Regions from separate parts of the Arthrobacter sp. Soil_N43 genome, predicted to be linked through region 1. Evidence: riboswitches for the same ligand, from Rfam matches in the RefSeq annotation. Region 1 holds a riboswitch; each other region holds the start of a gene.
The links. Region 1 has a riboswitch for thiamine pyrophosphate ahead of thiC (phosphomethylpyrimidine synthase ThiC). Riboswitches for the same ligand answer to the same signal wherever they lie in the genome.

Region 1 (4,698 bases):
GACTTCACGCTGGATGACTTCCTCGCCCAGATGCAGCAGATCCGCAACATGGGCTCCATGAAGAAAATGCTCATGATGATGCCCGGCGCCCAGAACATCCGCCAGCAGCTGGAACAGTTCGACGAGCGCGAGATCGACCGCGTCGAGGCGATCGTCCGTTCCATGACCCCGCACGAGCGGCTCGCCCCCAAGATCATCAACGGCTCACGCCGCGCCCGCATCGCCAGGGGCTCCGGTGTGCACGTCTCCGAGGTCAACGGCCTGCTCGAGCGCTTTGGCCAGGCCCAGAAGATGATGAAGAAGATGGCGCAGGGCGGTGGCATGCCAGGAATGCCCGGAATGCCGGGCATGGGCGGCGGCGGTGGCGCACGCAAGGGCGCCAAGAGCGCGCCGAAGAAGAAGGCCCGTTCGGGCAACCCCGCCAAGGCAGCCCAGGAGCTCCGTGATGCGGAGGCCCGGCGCGCCAGCGCAGCCAAGGCGCTTCCCACGGGCGCCTCCTTCGGCCAGCAGGGCGGCGACTTCGATCCGTCCCAGATGAACCTTCCCAAGGGCTTCGACAAGTTCCTCGGCAAGTAGGCGCGGCCATGCCTGCCTGCCCGGATGTCGGACCGCTGCCATAAGGTTGGGTCATGTTTAAGCAGCGGGTAGTGTTCGTCCACGGTGCCGGAAGCTTCGGCTCCGCCGCTTGGCCGCGCCAGCACGGCATGGCCCTGCAATACGACGCCCTCTTCCTGCGGCGGCACGGGTTCGATGCCGAGGCCGAGCCGCTGGAAACGGACTTCGCCGAAGACGCCCGGATCGTGCTGCGGTCGCTGGCAGACGATGGCCGGGGCGGGGCCGGCGGCCACATCGTTGCCCACGCCCAGGGCGCGATCGCCGCGATGATGGCTGCCGTCGAACGGCCCGACCTCGTGTTCTCGCTGACGCTCGTGGAACCGGCCTGCCTGTCGCTGACCGCCGAACTGCCCGCCACGGCGGCTCACCGCGCGCTGATGGAGCCCCTCTTCGAGGTCCGGCACCAGCTCGGCGACGACGACTATGAGCGGGAGTTTCTGCGGCGTGCCTTTGCCGCGGAAGGCCACGCTCCGAGTACCCCGGAGGCCCAGCGCGCCGCGAGGCGGCTGCGGCTGCAGGCACCGCCCTGGCAGGCGCCGTTGCAGATCGTTCCCGGCGTCCCCACCCTGGTTCTCACGGGCGGCTGGGAGCCACTCTATGAGGAAATCGCCGGTTACCTGCGGGAGACCGGCGCCCTGCACCGCACTGCTGCGGGAGGGCACCGGCCCCAGGACTCCGTGGAGGGCGACCGCCTTATCCGGTCCTTCATTGCAGAGGTCAGCCGGCGGCAGCGGCCGCGGGCATCCTGACCCTTACCCCGCGCCTGCTTCCAGGCGGCGTCCCGCCTGGGCCGCCGTCCCGCCGGGCCCGCGTCCGGCCGGCCCCCAACGCCTGCCGGACGGGGCCCGAAAAGGCCCTTACTGGCGGGCCGTCTCGGGGAGCTTCAGCTCCGGCAGGTAGACCTTCCCGCCGGCGGCCAGGAACTCCTGGCTCTTCTCCCGCATCCCTTCGGCCATTTCGGCCAGCGCAGCCTGTGCTTCCGCCGAGCCGTACTCGTTGCGGATGTCCTGGCTGATGCGCATGGAGCAGAACTTGGGTCCGCACATCGAGCAGAAGTGCGCGGTCTTGGCCGGTTCGGCCGGCAGCGTCTCGTCGTGGAATGCCTCGGCGGTCACCGGGTCCAGGGACAGGGCGAACTGGTCCCGCCAGCGGAACTCGAAGCGCGCCTTGGACAGGGCATCGTCCCTCTCGTTGGCTCCAGGGTGGCCTTTGGCGAGGTCCGCGGCGTGGGCGGCGATCTTGTACGTGATCACGCCGGTCTTGACGTCGTCCTTGTTCGGCAGGCCCAGGTGTTCCTTGGGCGTCACGTAGCAGAGCATCGCGGTGCCGTAGCGGGCGATTTCCGTGGCGCCGATGGCGGAGGTGATGTGGTCGTAGCCCGGGGCGATGTCCGTGACCAGCGGCCCAAGCGTATAGAACGGGGCGCCCTTGCACAGCTCCTGCTGGCGCTCCACGTTCTCCCGCACCAGGTGGAACGGGATGTGGCCGGGCCCTTCGACCATGACCTGCACGTCGTACTCCCAAGCCCGCTGGGTCAGCTCGGCCAGGGTGTCCAGCTCGGCGAACTGGGCGGCGTCGTTGGCGTCCGCGGTGGCACCGGGCCGCAGGCCGTCACCGAGGGAGAAGGCGACGTCGTACTTCGCGAAGATCTCGCACAGCTCGTCGAAGTGGGTGTACAGGAAGTTCTCCTGGTGGTGCGCGAGGCACCAGCCGGCCATGATCGAGCCGCCGCGGGAGACGATGCCGGTCACCCGGTTGGCTGTCAGGGGAACGTAGCGCAGCAGGACCCCGGCATGGATGGTCATGTAGTCCACGCCCTGCTCGCACTGCTCGATCACGGTGTCGCGGAAGATCTCCCACGTCAGGGCGTTGGCTTCGCCGTTGACCTTTTCCAGCGCCTGGTAGATGGGGACGGTGCCGATGGGGACCGGTGAGTTGCGGATCAGCCACTCGCGGGTGGTGTGGATGTCATCGCCGGTGGAGAGGTCCATCACGGTGTCCGCGCCCCACTGGGTGGCCCACTGCAGCTTGTCCACCTCTTCGGCAATGGAGCTCGTTACGGCCGAGTTGCCGATGTTGGCGTTGATCTTCACCAGGAATGCCTTGCCGATGATCATTGGCTCGGACTCGGGGTGGTTGATGTTGTTCGGGATAATGGCGCGCCCGGCCGCCACTTCGCTGCGGACCAGCTCAACGTCGCAGTTCTCCCGGAGCGCCACGAACCGCATCTCCGGGGTGATGATGCCCTGCCGGGCATAGTGCATCTGCGTTACCGTCTTACCGCCGACGGCGCGGCGGGGCACCGGCTGCGCGCCCTTCCACTCCGCGGACGCCGCACCGCGGCGCACGGCCGACTTGCCGTCGTCGAGCAGGTTCCTTTCCCGGCCGCTGTAGGGCTCGGTGTCGCCCCGGGCTGCAATCCATTCCGCGCGGAACGGCGCAAGTCCCACGACGGGGTCGCTGCCCGGACCGGCCGTCCGGTAGACCCGGAACGGCTCGTTCTGTTCCCCGCTGGGTGACGGCTCCAGGGCGATTTCCGTGACCGGAACGCGGAGGCCGTCGCCCTCGATGTACGCCAGGGAATGCGACTTCAGCGATTGGGTGGTGTCTTCGCCGGTCCCGCCTTGCGCTGCCTCGTTACGGGCAGTTTCGTTTTGGGCAGGGATCAGCTGTGTTTTCTGGGTGCTCATTTACTGCTCACTTCCTTCGCCGGCATTACCCGGACAGGTTCAACGGTCGCAGGCTGCGCTAGCCCGATCTCAGCCCCTGCAGGGGCACCCGTGTGGTCGTAGACGAAGCTACCACAGGGCGGCGTGCCGGTGCCCGCCCACCCCTGATGTGACAGGCTTGATTCATGGCGCGCATCACCGAATTCACCGGGACGGTGCTCACCGGCCCGGACCAGGAACGGACCGGCCTGTGGGCCGTGGACGGCAAGCTGACCTTTCACCGTCCGGGCCGCAGCCCGGATGTGGTCATCGACGGCTGGGTGCTGCCCGGCTTCGTGGACGCGCACTGCCACATCGGGCTCGGGCCTTCGGGCGCCGTGGACGACGACGTGGCCTATGCCCAGGCGATGACCGACCGCGACGCCGGCACGCTGCTGGTGCGGGACGCCGGAGTGGTCAGTGACACCCGGTGGCTGCAGCGGCGCCCGGAGGCGCCGAGGATCATCCGGGCCGGACGGCACATCGCCCGGACCCGCCGGTACCTGCGGAATTTCGCCATCGAGGTTGAGCCGGAGGACCTGGTGGAGGCCGTCCGGAAGCAGTCGCGTTCCGGGGACGGCTGGATCAAGCTGGTGGGCGACTGGATCGACCGCGACGCCGGCGACCTTGCGCCGTCGTTTCCGGCCGCGGCTGTCCGGGACGCGGTCCGTGCTGCCCATGACGAGGGCGCAAGGGTCACCGCGCACTGCTTCGGTGAGGACGTCCTCGACGACATGCTGGACGCCGGAATCGACTGCATTGAACATGCCACGGGGCTCCTGCCGCGGCACATCCCGCGGTTCGTGGAACAGAACGTGCCGATCGTGCCCACGCTCGTCAACATCGCGACGTTCCCAGACATTGCCGCCCAGGCAGAGCCCAAGTTCCCCCGCTACGCGGCCCACATGCGGGCGCTGTGGGAACGCCGGAACGAGCGGGTCCGGGAAGCCTGGGAGTCCGGCGTGGAAATTTTCGCCGGTACCGACGCGGGCAGCGTGATCAGGCACGGTCGGATCGCGGATGAGATCCTCGCGCTCCACGCTGCGGGGCTCCCCGCGGCGGCCGCTGTGGATGCTGCGTGCTGGAGGGCCCGCCGGTGGCTGCGGGCGGACGGCCTGGCCGAGGGCGCCAGCGCGGATGTGGTGGTGTGCGCGGAAGATCCGCGGGCAACGCCCGGGACCATCAGGCATCTGCAGGCGGTCGTGTTGCGGGGGAGTGTCGTCCGCTAGGAATAAATTGAAGCTTCAAGTAATTTAGATGTATAGAGACCATCGAAATACGGTGGCGAGGGAGTCGGGAGTACTCACATGACACCAGCAGCCAGCAGCCAAGATCTTCTTCCTGCCGATCTCACCATGGGCACCGTGATGCTCAA
Region 2 (4,698 bases), on a different contig from region 1:
GTTCCCGTCCGCCGCCGGCGCTTGCTGGAAGGACACCCCGGGGCCACGGCCGTACGGGTCCACGAGGTTCCCGAACCGGCCCTTGCGGTAGCCGAGCGCGACGCGCCAGACCTCGGAGATCCCGTCCGCGTCTGGCGTTTCGATGCCGATGTCCACCGTCCGGTAGAGGCCGGGCTGGGCCTCCGCGCCTGCCGCCGCGGCGGCTATGCTGACCGAGGCGGCGGCGCCGGTGTCACGCCCCGTTACCTCCCCGCCGACGTCGTGGGAGCTGAACCGGATGAACACCCGATTAAAGCGCCAGTCCAGGTCCGGATGGTGGTCACGTTCCTCGGCGAGGCGCCCGACGGCGGCAATCAGCCCCAGCGCGGCGGCCGCCGTCGGCGTCTTGAAGACGGTGACGAGGCCGCCGAGTTGGTAACGCCAGTCCGGCAGGTCAGCGAGCGCCACGTCGATCTGGGGTCGGGTGAGGATGTCGTCCCTGGCGGCCACGGCTGCCTCCTTGGCGGGGTTCGTGGGTGGGCCTGCCCTGCCGAGTGGTCTGCCGCGGCTGTCCGGGCTAGAGGAACTCCGCCCGGCCTTCCATGGCCGATGACGCCAGCGCATGCTCGCGGCGCGGTATCCGCCCGGCCGCTTTCGCCAGCCTACCGGCGATGACGGCGTGTTTGAAGGCCTCCCCCATCAGTGCCGGGTTCTGCGCCCGGGTCACGGCCGTGGCCAGGAGCACGGCATCGCAGCCCAGCTCCATGGCCAGCGCGGCGTCCGAGGCGGTGCCGATGCCGGCGTCCAGGACCACAGGCACGGAGGCGCGGGAGACGATCAGCTCGATGTTGTGCGGGTTGAGGATTCCCAACCCGGTCCCGATGGGCGAGCCCAGCGGCATGACGGCCGTGGCGCCCAGGTTTTCCAGACGCAGGGCAAGGACGGGATCGTCATTGGTGTAGGCGAAGACCTTGAATCCACGGTTGACGAGCTGTTCGGTGGCCTCTACCAGTTCCACCGCGTCCGGCAGCAGCGTGTGTTCGTCAGCGATGACTTCGAGTTTGACCCAGTCGGTCTCAAGGGCCTCGCGCGCGAGCTCCGCCGTCATGACGGCGTCGCGGGCCGTGAAACAGCCGGCGGTGTTCGGGAGAACGCGGATGTTGTGGTCCAGGAGCAACTGGAACAGGGACCCCGCCTCGGCCGGCGAATAGCGTCGCATAGCCACGGTGGTCAGTTCCGTGCCTGACGCCAGGAGCGCCGCCCCCAGTCCGTCCAGGCTGGGGGCGCCTCCCGTGCCCATGATGAGCCTCGAGGTCAGTTCGACGCCGTCAATGACGAGGCGGTCAGTGGCGTGCGCTGCGGTATCGGTCTGCGTGGTTGTTTCAGTCATCGTCCTCATCCTCCCTGAACTGCCGTGACCAGCTCGATCTCGTCGCCCTCGGCGAGTGCTGTGCTGTGCCACAGGCTGCGGGGTACGACCTCCGCGTTGCGTGCCACTGCCACCCCGAGCCGCTGGCCGTCGGCGGCCTGCCCGTTGGCGGCCAGCTTCCGGCCGGTGACCTGGCTGACGAGAGTGGTGACGGAGGCGCCCGCCCCCATGGCGTGGGCGTTGCCGTTCAGTGTGATGTTCATGCGGATTCCTTGTCCTGGTCAAATGTGACTGTGTTCGAAGCGGTGCGTTCGGCGGAGAACCGCCCGGGACGGAAGGCATCCCAGCGGCTGTCCGTCAGGCCGTCCATCAGCTCGCGGCAGATGACGGCGGCGGCGGGCGTCAGCAGGACTCCGTGCCGGAAGAATCCGGTGGCGATGATCAGCCCGGCGGCCACGCGGCCCAGCAGGGGCGCGTTGTCCGGCGTGCCGGGGCGTGCCCTGGCCGTGGCCTCGATGAGTTCCAGTTCGGCCACTGCGGGCACCAGGGCCTGGGCATCCCTGAGCAACTGGTAGACGCCGCCGGCGCTGGGTGAGGCCTGACCGTCTTCCCGCTGGGTGGCACCAATGACCACGGTGCCGTCCTGCCGCGGCACCAGGTAGACCGGGATTCCGCGGACCATGCCCCGGACCGTGGCGGTCAGCAGCGGACGGAGCCGTTCCGGAACTTTAAGCCTGAGAATGTCGCCGTACACGGGACGCAGCGGCAGCCTCAGTCCCTCCGGCAGTCCGTCCAGCGAGGCCGCCCCGAGACCGTTGGCCACCACCGTTTCGGCGGCCAGCACGGCGCCGCCGCCCGCAAGCCGGACACCGCTGACCCGCCCGCCGCCCCCTCCGCCGTCCCAGAGCAGCCCGGCGGCGTTGTCACGGACCGCGTAGCCGTCTTCAGCGCCGGCCACGGCAGTCCGCGAACCGGGTTCGTGGCAGGCCAGTGCAGCGGCGATGCCCGCCACCAGCTTCCGCGGATCAACCTGGTGGTCGGCCGGGATGTCCAATGCACAGGAGATTCCGGGGCTCAGCAGCGGCTCCCGCAGCCGGGCCTCACGGATGGTCAGCGGTTCCACTGCCAGGCCGGCGGCCCGCTGGACTTCGCGCAGGTCCATCAGCGCGCGGCGGTCGGCAGGATCGGCGCCAACGGCGATGGTCGAAGTGGCCAGATACCCAGCGTCGCAGCCGGCACCGCCATCAGCGAGCGCCGCCGCGAATGCGGGCCACCGGGCAGAGGACTCGAGCATGAGTTCCAGGAGTTCCTCTTCCTGGTAATGCAGTTCGCTGACTGGGGCCAGCATCCCCGCGGCGGCCCAGCTGGCACCTGTCCCGGGCGCCTTGTCGATGAGGACCACGGTCCGTCCCGAGCGCCTCGCCTCCCAGGCGATTCCGTGGCCGATCACGCCGCCGCCAATCACGGCCACGTCGGCGTGGAGCCGTGCTGCGGCAGAGGTCTTCCCGCCGGATCCAAGATTCATGGAATTCCTTCCCTACGCCGGTACTAACCGGATCAGGTCAAGCGGTCGGCTCTGACGCCCTCTCAGCCCTGCGCCTTTTGTGACAGCTGCAGCGGGCTCCCGCGGTACCTGCCCAGTTTAGAGGAACTAGGCTGGTTGCCATGACCGCGCCTGATATCCATGAAGCCCGCCTGTACCTTTGCACCGATGCCCGTAAGGAGCGCGGCGACTTCGCCGACTTCGTCGATGCTGCCTTCGCCGGCGGCGTGGACATCATCCAGCTGAGGGACAAGAACACCGAGGCGGCCGAGGAACTCGAACTCCTGGCAGTCCTGCGCCAGGCCGCTTCAAGGCATGGCCGGCTCTGGGCCGTCAACGACCGGGCGGACATCGCTTCGCTGGCCGGGGCACCGGTGTTTCACATCGGCCAGAAGGACCTGCCGCTGCGCTCGGCCCGGGCCCTGCTGAACGACTCCGCGGCGATCGGCCTGTCCACCCACTCCCCCGATCAGATTGATGCTGCCATCGCGGCCGCACAGGCACCCCAAGGCCTTAACTACTTCTGCGTGGGCCCGGTGTGGGCCACCCCCACCAAACCCGGCCGTGCCGCCGTCGGGCTTGATCTTGTCCACTATGCAGCCGGGACTGTCGGTAATGCCGAAGTGGAAAGCGGTCAGCAGCTTCCGTGGTTCGCCATCGGCGGGATTGACCTGACCAACGTCGAGCAGGTGGTGGCGGCGGGAGCCAGCCGGATCGTCGTGGTGCGGGCCATCACGGAAGCTTCGGACCCTACGGCTGCCGCGGCGGAACTGATTGCTGCCCTGGACGCCGGAACGGCCGGTACTGCGGGAGCGGAAGGCATGGCTCGGCAGCCGTCATTTTCTGCGCGCTCATCATCTGGTGACGCCAAATAGGGACGCCCTAGGCGGCTGTGAATTGTGCCTCGTTATCCAGGGACCGGTTGCTGCATCCCGGAAAGGGACACCGTCCGTCGCGCAGCCGCAGCCATTGGCGCATCGCTTTCGGCACCCGGTAGCTGGTACGGCCGATCTCCAGCGGTGCCCCATCGCGCGGATCGATCAGCACCCGCAGGAACGACCCGGCCCCCTCTGCGACCAGGCGGCGGGCCACCGAGCCGGGAATCGGGCCGAACCCATCCAGCATGGCCGGCTCCTCACCGGCCCCCATGAGCGATAACACCGGAACCGTGACCAGCACCTGCGCCCTAGGCGACGGGGTTCCTTCGGCGACGCCTTCGAGCAGCCACCCTGCGGCGACATCCGCACGCAGCTCCGTCAGAGTCCGGGATTCCTCCGGGCCCTGCAGCGCACGCGCCGCTTCAGTGGCCCGAGACCAAATACCGGCCGCCACGTCCGCGGGCAGATACACCGAAAGCCACGCCATCCCGTCCCGGTCCGGAACATACTCCATCCGACGCTCCCGCACGCTCCTGCGGTGGCGCGCCTCGATGCTGACCGGGTGGTGCCGCTCCCGCCAACTGCGCGCCCTGGCCCGGAACCTGGCCGGTGCCAGCTCCCCGGCCAGGCAGCCACGCCCCGGCCGGGCAGCGTCCGGGTCCAGGAAGTGGGTTTCCAGGGCCGCCGCCCCCGCCGGGTCCAGGTTGGCTGTTTCATCGCAGAGGACCCGTGCGTGCTGCCAGGAAATGCTCCCTGCCTGCAGCGCTGCCATCGTCAACGGCAGCGCGGCGGTCAGGGTGCGGGCCTCCGACAGCAGGGCACCGGCACTGCGTTCACCCACACCCAGCACACCTGCGACCTCAGCGGTCACGGCCATCTCCTGGGCGGTGTGCTCCTGTGGGGAACGGGCCGGTGCGGCCATGGCTTCG
Region 3 (4,698 bases), on a different contig from region 1:
ATCATTCCTGCTCCCAGTAGCCAATGAAGGCATGGCAGGATGATGCAGCGCGTACGGGAGCTGCACCGCTTCCCGCCTTGCGGACAGGCTACCCCCTATTGCGGCTCCGGCGTACTCCGCCCTGAACTTGATGCGGAGGAACAGCGGAGGAACAGCAGCCAGGCCAGGGCTGGCGGTCAGGAATCCCCTTGGCCAGGAACGTCCCTTAGAGAGCAGGCTCGCGGCTGCCGCTGATTGAAAAGCAACCGTCACCGTCACCGTCATCACGGGAGATGTAGGTGGTGAAGTCAGCAAGCGACATGAAGCAGTAGAAGTCGCTGTAGCGGTAGTTCGATTTTTCTGCCTTCGTCGCCACGGTGATCATCACTTTCGCAGTCGAGGTTTTGGTTGCCTGTTGCGTCCATGATGTGTGGCCCCGATCAAGGTTTGCGGCGGTTGGCTGCAGCGTTTGGTCAAGACTAGGGAAGAATTTGCGCAGCACGCGGCAGCGCCGCCGGCCCTGCCGCTAGACGATGTCCTGGGACTTGGCGAAGCGGGTGATGGCCCGCTGCGTGCCGCGGTTGGCCAGCACCTGGATGACGGCGCTGACTGATGCGGAAATGAGGGCGAACGTCAGGGCGGTGCGCAGCGTGGTGGGGACGTCGTCCTTGTCGCCCTTGGGCGGCTTCCGGCCGGTGACCTTTTCCCAGATGGTATCCACGGCCTTGGTGCCGGCGAATCCTGCCAGCAGGCTGACGCCAGTGCCAAGCAGCTTGATGAAGAAACTCATTCCGGAACTCCTTGCGTCACGAATACTGGTCTTCCCCTAGCCTAGCCGCATGGAACGGTGGATTTCCCGCAGCGCCTGAACTACCAGGTCGTGGTCCGCCACCTGCGGCAGCCCGGAGACCGTGACCACCGCTACGGCTCCCACCCCGCGCACGTACACGGGGAAGGCCCCGCCGTGGGCAGCGTAGGTGGACTGGTCGAACCACGCGTTGTCCTCGATCCTGCCCCCGCCCAGCCGGCCGCGCAGGCCCACCAGCAGGGACGGCTCCTCGTAGCGCGCCGCGGTCCGCTGCTTGGCCCGCACCCAGCCCTCGTTGTCCGGTGTGGCGCCCTCGAGCGCCACATGGAAGAGGACCTGGTCCCCCTTGATGATGTCGATGGCAATCGGCAGGTTGCCTTCCTTGCCCATTTCAACCAGCTGGAGCCCCAGCGCCAGGGCATCATCCTTGCTGAACCGGGGGAACTGTAGCTCGGCCATTTCCCCCTCAATCCGGCCGATCATGGCCTCCAGGGCGCCTCCCGGCTGCTGCTCCGGAGAGTCGGGGTCAAAGGCGGGCGCGGCTTTGCTGCCGGAATCCTCATGCGTCATGGCCCCAATGTACCCGGAATGTGACTGCCGCCCCGGGCAGCCGGGGCTGTCCCGGTGTAAACTGGATCAGCCCACAAGGGCAGATTTATTACGACAGGGGAGCGCCGCCGTCGGGCATCACTGGCATTGCCAGCGAACCGCGGAAGGGCGCTGAGAGTGCGGACAGCCGCAGACCCTCGAACCTGATCCGGCTAGTACCGGCGCAAGGGAGTCGAGTTCTCAGAGTGTCCGGCAGCAGGCAGTCCCACCGCCCGCAGCCGGGGAGCGCTTTCCCCTCCTGATCCTCAGGAGGACCATCATGACAACTGCAGCAATCAAGAAAACCGGTTACAACTGGCGCGTGGCCGACATCGTCGTGGCGGCACTGATCGCCGTCGCCGGCGGCGTCATCTTCTGGGCCTGGTCCCAGGGCGCCAACCTCATCTCCGCCCCCATCAATGCGGTCTACCCGCCGCTTACCGGCCTCTACGCCGGCGGCTGGATGATCCCGGCGGTGCTCGGCATGCTCATCATCCGCAAGCCCGGCGCGGCACTGTTCTGCGAAACCGTGGCCGCCACCGGTGAGCTGATCATGGGATCCCAGTACGGCACCACCGTGCTGATCTCCGGCATCCTGCAGGGCCTGGGTGCGGAACTCGTGTTCGCAGCCTTCAGGTACAAGAAGTTCAACCTGCCCGTTTCGCTGCTTGCCGGCGCGGGCGCAGGGCTGTTCTGCGGCCTGAACGATGCGTTCGCTCCCTGGGGCTGGAACATCGCCTACGCGGCCGGGGACAAGCTGGCCTACATCATCTTCACCGCCATCTCGGGCGCCATCATCGCCGGTGCGCTGTCCTGGATCGCCACCCGCGGCCTGGCCAGGACTGGGGTGCTGAGCTCGTTCGCGTCCCGCAAGGCAGCCACGGAGCCCGTCTTCAACTGATGCCCGCAGAACACGACGGCGGGGTCCGCCCAGCCGCGGTCACCGCCCGCGGCTGGGGCTGGCGCCACGCCGGCCGCACCAGGCCTGCCGTCAACGCCCTGGACCTGGACATCCGCCCGGGGGAGCGGGTGCTGCTCCTGGGACCCTCGGGCGCCGGCAAATCCACTCTGCTGCACGCCCTTGCCGGCGTGCTGGGTGACAGCACCTCGGGAAGCAGCACAGCCGACGACGGCGGGTCAGCCGACAGCGGCGACGCGGACGAGAGCGGCAGCCTTCTGATCGACGGCGAGCCGCCGCGCGCCCAGCGCGGCCGCGCCGGACTGGTGCAGCAGGACCCCGAAACGCAGGTGGTCCTCTCCCGCCTCGGCGACGACGTCGCGTTCGGCGCCGAAAACCTCTCGGTGCCCCGTGACGCCATCTGGCGCCGCGTGCACGAGGCGCTGGACGACGTCGGGCTCGCACACCTGCCGCTGGACCACCCGACGTCGGCCCTGTCCGGGGGCCAGAAGCAGCGCCTCGCGCTGGCCGGCATCCTGGCGATGCGCCCCGGCCTCATCCTGCTGGACGAGCCGACCGCCAACCTGGACCCGGCAGGCGTCCTGGAGGTCCGCGACGCCGTGGGCCGCTGCCTCGACAAGACCGGCGCAACGCTGGTGGTGGTGGAGCACCGCGTTGCGGTGTGGAAAGACCTCGTGGACCGGATCATCGTGCTGCAGCCCGGCTCCGCCACCGAGCCGGCCGTGCTGATCGACGGCACTCCCGACCAGGTCCTGGTGCAGGCGCGCGAGATGCTGATCGCCGCCGGGGTGTGGGTTCCGGGCTACGTTCCGCCCACCCGGCACCGGTCGCCCGGCGGCCTCGCCGGCGCCGGGATCCAGCCGGACGTCGCGCCTGGCCAGCTGCTCCTCGCGGTCGAGGGTGTCAGCGTTTCCCGCGAGCGTCCGCGGAGACGCGGCTTCACGTCCGTTCCGCCGCCGCCGGTGCAGCGGGACATCACGGCGCAGGTCCGCGCCGGTGAAGCGTTGACCATCACGGGGGCCAACGGTGCGGGTAAGTCCACGTTCGCGCTGACGCTCGCCGGCCTGCTCCCTCCTGTCGACGGCAAGGTGTCCGCTGCCGTGGAGCTGAGCCGCGGAGCCGGGATCGACCCCTACAAGTGGCGGGCCGAGCAGCTGATCGCCAGGATCGGCACGGTCTTCCAGGAGCCCGAGCACCAGTTCGTCACCGGCCGGGTCCTGGACGAGCTGCAGTTTGGCCCGCGGCACCTGGGCCACGGCGAAGAGCGGGTGGACGAACTGCTCGAAAGGCTGCGCCTGACCGGCCTCGTGGACGCCAATCCGTACACGCTCTCGGGCGGGGAAAAGCGGCGGCTCTCGGTGGCCACCGTCCTGGCGGCCCATCCGCAGGTCCTCGTCCTGGACGAGCCGACGTTCGGCCAGGACGCCAACACCTGGGCCGAGCTTGCCTCCTTCCTGTCCGAACTGCTCGACGCCGGCACCGCCGTGGTGTCCGTGACGCACGACCAGGAATTCACGCAGGTGCTGGGCGGCACCGAGCTCAAGCTGGGCGCACCCGAACTCCGTGTGCCCGGCGTGGGTCCGTCCGGCGTCGGGACGCCGAAGGCGGCCACGCCATGAGGGCCGCCCTGACCATTGCCGGGAACCGGGCCCTGCTGACCCGAGCCAACCCGCTGGCCAAACTCGCGGCCGTCTTCCTCATCACCCTGGTCCTCGCGCTGTCCATCGACTGGATGTCCGCTTCCGTGGCACTGGCCTGCGAACTGCTGCTCTTCCCGCTGGCCGGCCTGACATTCACGCTGCTCTGGCAGCGCGGCTGGCCGCTGATCGTCGCGGCCGCCGTGGGCGGTTGGAGCACGTCCATCCTCGCGCCGGACAGCGGAGGGATACTGCTCGACGTCGGCATCTGGTCCATGAGCGAAGGCTCCCTTGAGCTGGGGCTGGGTTTCCTGCTCCGGGGCCTGGCCATTGCGCTGCCGGCGGTGCTGCTCATGAGCTGCACCGACCCCACCGACCTCGCCGATGCGCTGGCGCAGAAGGCCCGCCTGCCGCACCGCTTCGTCCTGGGAACGCTGGCGGCCATGCGCCTCGTGGGCCTCATGGCGGAGGAATGGCAGACCATCGGCATGGCCCGGCGCGCCCGCGGCGTGGGGTCCCGCGGCAACCCGTGGCAGCGGCTGCGCGCCACCCTGGGCCAAAGTTTCGGGCTGCTGGTCCAGGCCATCCGGCGCGCGACCCGTCTCGCCGTCACCATGGAAGCGCGCGGCTTCGGCGGCGCGGGCAGGACCTGGGCCCGCGAATCAACCTACAGCCGCCTGGATGTCTGGGTGCTGCTGGGGGGACTGGCAATCGCGGCCGGCGCCGTGGTTGCCGCCGTGTGGGCGGGCACGTGGAACATGGTGTGG
Region 4 (4,698 bases), on a different contig from region 1:
TGTGGAGTCGCGGCGCGTCGAAGAATTCCACCTCGTACCGGGAGGACTGCCTGAAGGCCGTCAGCATCCGGCTGCGTTCCGCGTCGGAGGCCGCGCGCCCCGCTGCGTCCGCGATCCCAATGGCCTGCCTGGTGGCCTCCGCGAAGCCCTCGTCGGCGTACGTGCGCAACCACTCGGCGTAGGGGTGTCCATCAGGGGCTCCGGCGGCCAGGAATTCGCCATGCAGGGTCTCCCCTACTTCGGCGTAAAGCCAGAAGCACGGGAGTACCGCCGCCACCAGTACGGCGTAGCTCCCCGAGGCCGACGCCGCCAGCAGGTGGTCCACATAAGCTTTGGTGACCGGTCCGAGATCCGGCAGCACGCTGCGGGTGCTGAGCCAGCTGCGGTGCAGCTCGGACTCGACCTCGAGGCACTGCTGCGCGGAACGGGCCCAGAACAGCTGCTCGGCCTCGGTGGGAGCGAGCGCGCTGGCCCGTGCCAGGACGCGCGAATATCCGTTGAGGTAGATGGCGTCCTGTGCAAGGTAGTAGGCGAACTCGTTTTCGGGAAGCGTGCCTTCAGCCAGCCCGCGGATGAATCCCAGCCCGTAGATCGCGTCGAGGTCCGCGGCCGCCTCCGCATGGAGCAGGTCCGCAAAACTGCCCTCCGGGGCATCGCCTGCGGACACCAGGTGGTGGAAGTGGTGGACGGGCCCGTTGCCGTGTCCCACCTCAAGCTGCCCGGACGTGCGGAGGGCCTCCTCCAGCCACGGCTTCACGGTGCGCAGGGACAGTTCCCAGTCCCCGAGCCGGGCCTGTGCGGTGGCCATCGCCGAGGACAGGGAACACCCGGTCCCGTGGCTGTTGCGCGTGGGTACCCGCGCGCCGTCCACCACCACGACGTCCGCGGAAAGAGCGCCGCCCGTATTCACAAGGGCGTCCGGGCAGTCCTCACCATCCAGGTGCCCGCCTTTGACGAGGACGGTGGCCCCCGTCTCGGCGGCCAGCCGTTTGCCCTGCTCCAGCGCGTCCGGCCAGGTGGGGGCCTCCGGCTCCCCCAGCAGCATCGCAAGCTCGGCGAGGTTGGGAGTGATCAGGTCAGCCAGCGGCAGGAGCTCCCGCAGGGCGGCCTCGGCGGACTCCTGCAGCAGCCGGTCCCCGCTCGTCGCCACCATCACCGGATCAAGGACGACGACGCCGGGGCGCACCTTCTCCAGCCAGGTCCGAACCGCGGCGATCACCTGTGCGTCGCCCAGCATGCCAATCTTCACGGCGTCCACGGCGATGTCGTCGCTGACAGCGGCCAGCTGTGCCGCCAGGAACTCGGCCGGCGGAACGTGCACGGCGCTGACGCCCCGGGTGTTCTGCGCGGTCAGCGCCGTGATGGCTGCCATGCCGTAGCCTCCGGTGGCAGCGATGCTTTTCAGGTCGGCCTGGATGCCGGCCCCGCCGGACGGATCCGAGCCGGCTATGGCCAGGACACGGGGAATGCTGCGGGTGGCGCGAACAGCCTCGCCAGGCGCGGGCCGGACATGGTGCAGGGCAGGTAGTGAAGACAAAGAAGACATCCCTTCGCCGGTGCTAACCGGTCAGGTTCAACGGGTTTGGATCTCAGCCGGCTCCGTGCGCGGCACCCCGTGTCAGTCCCCCAGCCTAGTTGCTCGCTCCGCTTTAGGCACTGCGTTGCAGTTTGCGACCGGCCTGATGCACCCCGCAGCCCGTTCCTGGCCCCGCAGCCGGTCCTGGCGTTAAAGCACAACGGGCCGGTGCCGCGATTGCGGCACCGGCCCGGTGAATCAGGTCAGCCCAGACGGAAAGCCGTCAGCTCAGAGCTCGGACGCCGGCACGCCGACGCCGAGAATGATCGGCTCGCTGGCCGGCTTCGGGGCAATGGTCCTACCTGCATCCGGAGCCTTGGCTTCGTGCGAGTGCCCGGCTGCCGGTGCCGGCGCCGTCTCGTGGTGTTCCACCGACGTCTCGTTGGCTGCGCCCTGCGCCCGGCTGGCACTGCGGTTGCGGCGCGGCCGGCGGGTGCGGGGCTGCACTGCCGAGTGGTCAGCGAAGCGCTCGGCGTCGCTTTCGGCGGCCGCGGCAGGGCGCGTCCCGGCCCGTGCGGCAGCAGGCTCCGGAGCCGGCTGGGCAGCAGGCGCCTCGCCGGCAGCAGGTGTCTGGTCCGCCGTCGGCTTCTGCTCAGCGGGAGCAGCCGGCGCGCCGAGGTGCGCGAAGGCTTCCTCCAGCCGGTCCAGTGTCAGGGCAGGAGTTTCCGATGCCGGCGCGCCGGCGTGCTCGACGAAGGGAAGCACCACTTTCTCGCCGCCGAAGGTCAGCACGGCACCGGGACGGCCTGGGACGCTCTCCGTGTCCGGGGTGCGGTGCACCACGGGACTTTCCGGGCCGGACTGCGCCGGTGCGGCGGCGGCAGCGGCAGGACGCTGTGCGCCGGCTGAGGCTGCCTGGTGGGCGGCGTCCTCATGAAGGTGCGCTGCGTGCGCCGCGGCCGCGATGTTGGCCAGTGCGGCACGCGTCGCCTCTGCCTTGGCGTGCCGCTCGGCCTCCGTGGGCTCATGGTGGACGGCGGCAGGTGCTGCGGGTGCCGTTTCCGGAACCTGACCGCCCTTGCCGCGCCGGCGGCTCTTGCGTTCGGTCCGAACGGGGGGCTGGTGCTCCGTCCGCGGAACGTGGTGCTCGGCGGCAACAACGTTCGCCCGCCGGTGTTCCACGGGCTCGTCGTGGGTGACCACGCCGCGGCCGGCACATGCCTCGCACTGTTCGCCGAAGACTTCCAGCAGGCCGGTGCCCATGCGCTTGCGGGTCATCTGGACGAGGCCCAGCGAGGTGACCTCGGCCACCTGGTGCTTGGTCCGGTCGCGGCCCAGGCACTCCACCATGCGGCGCAGCACGAGGTCGCGGTTCGACTCGAGCACCATGTCGATGAAGTCGATCACGATGATGCCGCCGATGTCCCGCAGGCGCAGCTGGCGGACAACTTCCTCAGCCGCCTCCAGGTTGTTCTTGGTGACGGTTTCCTCGAGGTTGCCGCCGCTGCCGGTGAACTTTCCGGTGTTGACGTCCACCACGGTCATGGCTTCGGTGCGGTCGATGACGAGCGAACCGCCGGACGGCAGGAACACCTTGCGGTCCAGGGCCTTGTGGATCTGCTCGTCGATGCGCCAGGCCGAGAAGATGTCCTGGTCCTTGGTCCACTTCTCGAGCCGGCCCACGAGGTCCGGGGCCACGTAGGTGACGTAGGCCTCGATGGTGTCCCAGGCTTCATCTCCGGAAACGATCAGCTTGGAGAAGTCCTCGTTGAAGACGTCGCGGACCACCTTGATGGTCAGGTCCGGTTCGCCGTACAGCAGCTCCGGAGCAAGGACCTTGGTGGACTTCGCCTGGCTGTCGATGCCCTCCCACTGCGCACGGAGGCGGTTGATGTCGTGGGTGAGTTCCTCCTCCGACGCGCCTTCGGCCGCGGTGCGCACGATGACGCCGGCGTCCTCCGGCAGGCGGTCCTTGAGGATCCGCTTCAGACGGTTGCGTTCGACGTCGGGCAGCTTGCGGGAGATGCCCGTCATGGAGCCGCCGGGCACGTACACCAGGTAGCGTCCGGGCAGGGAAATCTGGCTGGTCAGACGCGCGCCCTTGTGGCCGACAGGGTCCTTGGTGACCTGGACCAGAACGGAATCGCCGGACTTCAGGGCGTTCTCGATGCGGCGCTGCTTGCCTTCGAGGTTGACGGCCTCCCAGTTCACTTCGCCGGCGTAGAGCACGGCGTTGCGGCCGCGGCCGATGTCAACAAAAGCCGCTTCCATCGACGGCAGGACATTCTGGACCTTGCCCAGGTAGACGTTGCCGATCAGCGAGTCCTGCTGCGTCTTGGACACGAAGTGCTCGGCCAGCACGCCGTCCTCGAGGACACCGATCTGGATTCTGTCGTCGCGCTGGCGCACGATCATCTGCCGGTCCACGGATTCGCGGCGGGCCAGGAATTCGGCCTCGGTGATGACGGTGCGGCGGCGGCCGGTGTCGCGGGATTCGCGGCGGCGCTGCTTCTTCGCTTCGAGCCGGGTGGAGCCCTTGACGGACGTGACGCGGTTGTTGACCGGTGCCTCGCTGATGGCGCGGGGGGCACGGACGCGGGTCACGGTGTTGGGGGGATCGTCGTCTCCCCCGCCGGTGAGCTCAAGGTCCTGGTCGCCGCGGCGGCGGCGGCGCCGGCGGCGGGACGTCACGCCGTCGTCGGCCTGGCCGGCAGTTTCCTCGTCGGCGTCCTCGGACACGTCGGAGACCTCGGCGTCTGCCTCGGAGTCGTCGCGGTCGGTGACCTCACGGTCGGCGCGGTTCCGCCCGCGGCGGCCGCGGCTGCGGCGCCGGCGGCGTCCGCCGTCGTCGTCCTGCTCGTCCTCGCCGCCTTCGGCGTCGCTGTCCTCCGTGGCGGGAGCGGCAGCCGGACGGATCACCGTATTGAGGTCAGGCGCCTGGAAAATGATCGACGTGACCGATGCCGGCTCAAGGAAGAGCGAACCTGCCGGAGCGGACGGCTCCTCCTCGGTCTCGGCCACATCCTCGGCGGTTTCCGCTTCAGCGGCCTGCGCGGCGGCTGTCTCCGCCTGGATCTTCTCAACCGGCGTCTCTTCGACCCGTGTTTCCACGGCAGAGGATTCAGCAGTGGTCACTGGTGCTGCGGCTTCGGTGGCTTCCGCGGCTGCGGATTCCGGGGCCG

Region 2: another riboswitch for thiamine pyrophosphate. It lies ahead of AC3A3W_RS15290 (FAD-dependent oxidoreductase); the one in region 1 lies ahead of thiC (phosphomethylpyrimidine synthase ThiC).
Region 3: another riboswitch for thiamine pyrophosphate. It lies ahead of AC3A3W_RS10810 (ECF transporter S component); the one in region 1 lies ahead of thiC (phosphomethylpyrimidine synthase ThiC).
Region 4: another riboswitch for thiamine pyrophosphate. It lies ahead of AC3A3W_RS16280 (bifunctional hydroxymethylpyrimidine kinase/phosphomethylpyrimidine kinase); the one in region 1 lies ahead of thiC (phosphomethylpyrimidine synthase ThiC).

The regions. Positions count from the first base shown of each region.
Region 1 is NZ_JBDGML010000085.1:17,833-22,530, forward strand. Features, by position in the region: gene ffh (signal recognition particle protein) at 1-576, shown strand, start outside; gene AC3A3W_RS10030 (alpha/beta fold hydrolase) at 630-1,364, shown strand; gene thiC (phosphomethylpyrimidine synthase ThiC) at 1,473-3,305, opposite strand; TPP riboswitch at 3,300-3,407, opposite strand; gene AC3A3W_RS10040 (amidohydrolase family protein) at 3,470-4,552, shown strand; partial or broken gene AC3A3W_RS10045 (VOC family protein) at 4,631-4,698, shown strand, end outside.
Region 2 is NZ_JBDGML010000106.1:133,786-138,483, forward strand. Features, by position in the region: gene AC3A3W_RS15275 (4a-hydroxytetrahydrobiopterin dehydratase) at 1-489, opposite strand, end outside; gene AC3A3W_RS15280 (thiazole synthase) at 557-1,369, opposite strand; gene thiS (sulfur carrier protein ThiS) at 1,375-1,611, opposite strand; gene AC3A3W_RS15290 (FAD-dependent oxidoreductase) at 1,608-2,873, opposite strand; TPP riboswitch at 2,865-2,986, opposite strand; gene thiE (thiamine phosphate synthase) at 3,014-3,766, shown strand; partial or broken gene AC3A3W_RS15300 (DUF222 domain-containing protein) at 3,777-4,698, opposite strand, start outside.
Region 3 is NZ_JBDGML010000091.1:41,635-46,332, forward strand. Features, by position in the region: gene AC3A3W_RS10790 (TerC family protein) at 1-2, opposite strand, end outside; gene AC3A3W_RS10795 (hypothetical protein) at 206-481, opposite strand; gene AC3A3W_RS10800 (DUF4235 domain-containing protein) at 506-769, opposite strand; gene AC3A3W_RS10805 (heme-degrading domain-containing protein) at 806-1,357, opposite strand; TPP riboswitch at 1,443-1,584, shown strand; gene AC3A3W_RS10810 (ECF transporter S component) at 1,656-2,276, shown strand; gene AC3A3W_RS10815 (ABC transporter ATP-binding protein) at 2,276-3,913, shown strand; gene AC3A3W_RS10820 (energy-coupling factor transporter transmembrane component T family protein) at 3,910-4,698, shown strand, end outside.
Region 4 is NZ_JBDGML010000109.1:47,804-52,501, forward strand. Features, by position in the region: gene AC3A3W_RS16280 (bifunctional hydroxymethylpyrimidine kinase/phosphomethylpyrimidine kinase) at 1-1,546, opposite strand, end outside; TPP riboswitch at 1,529-1,626, opposite strand; gene AC3A3W_RS16285 (Rne/Rng family ribonuclease) at 1,805-4,698, opposite strand, start outside.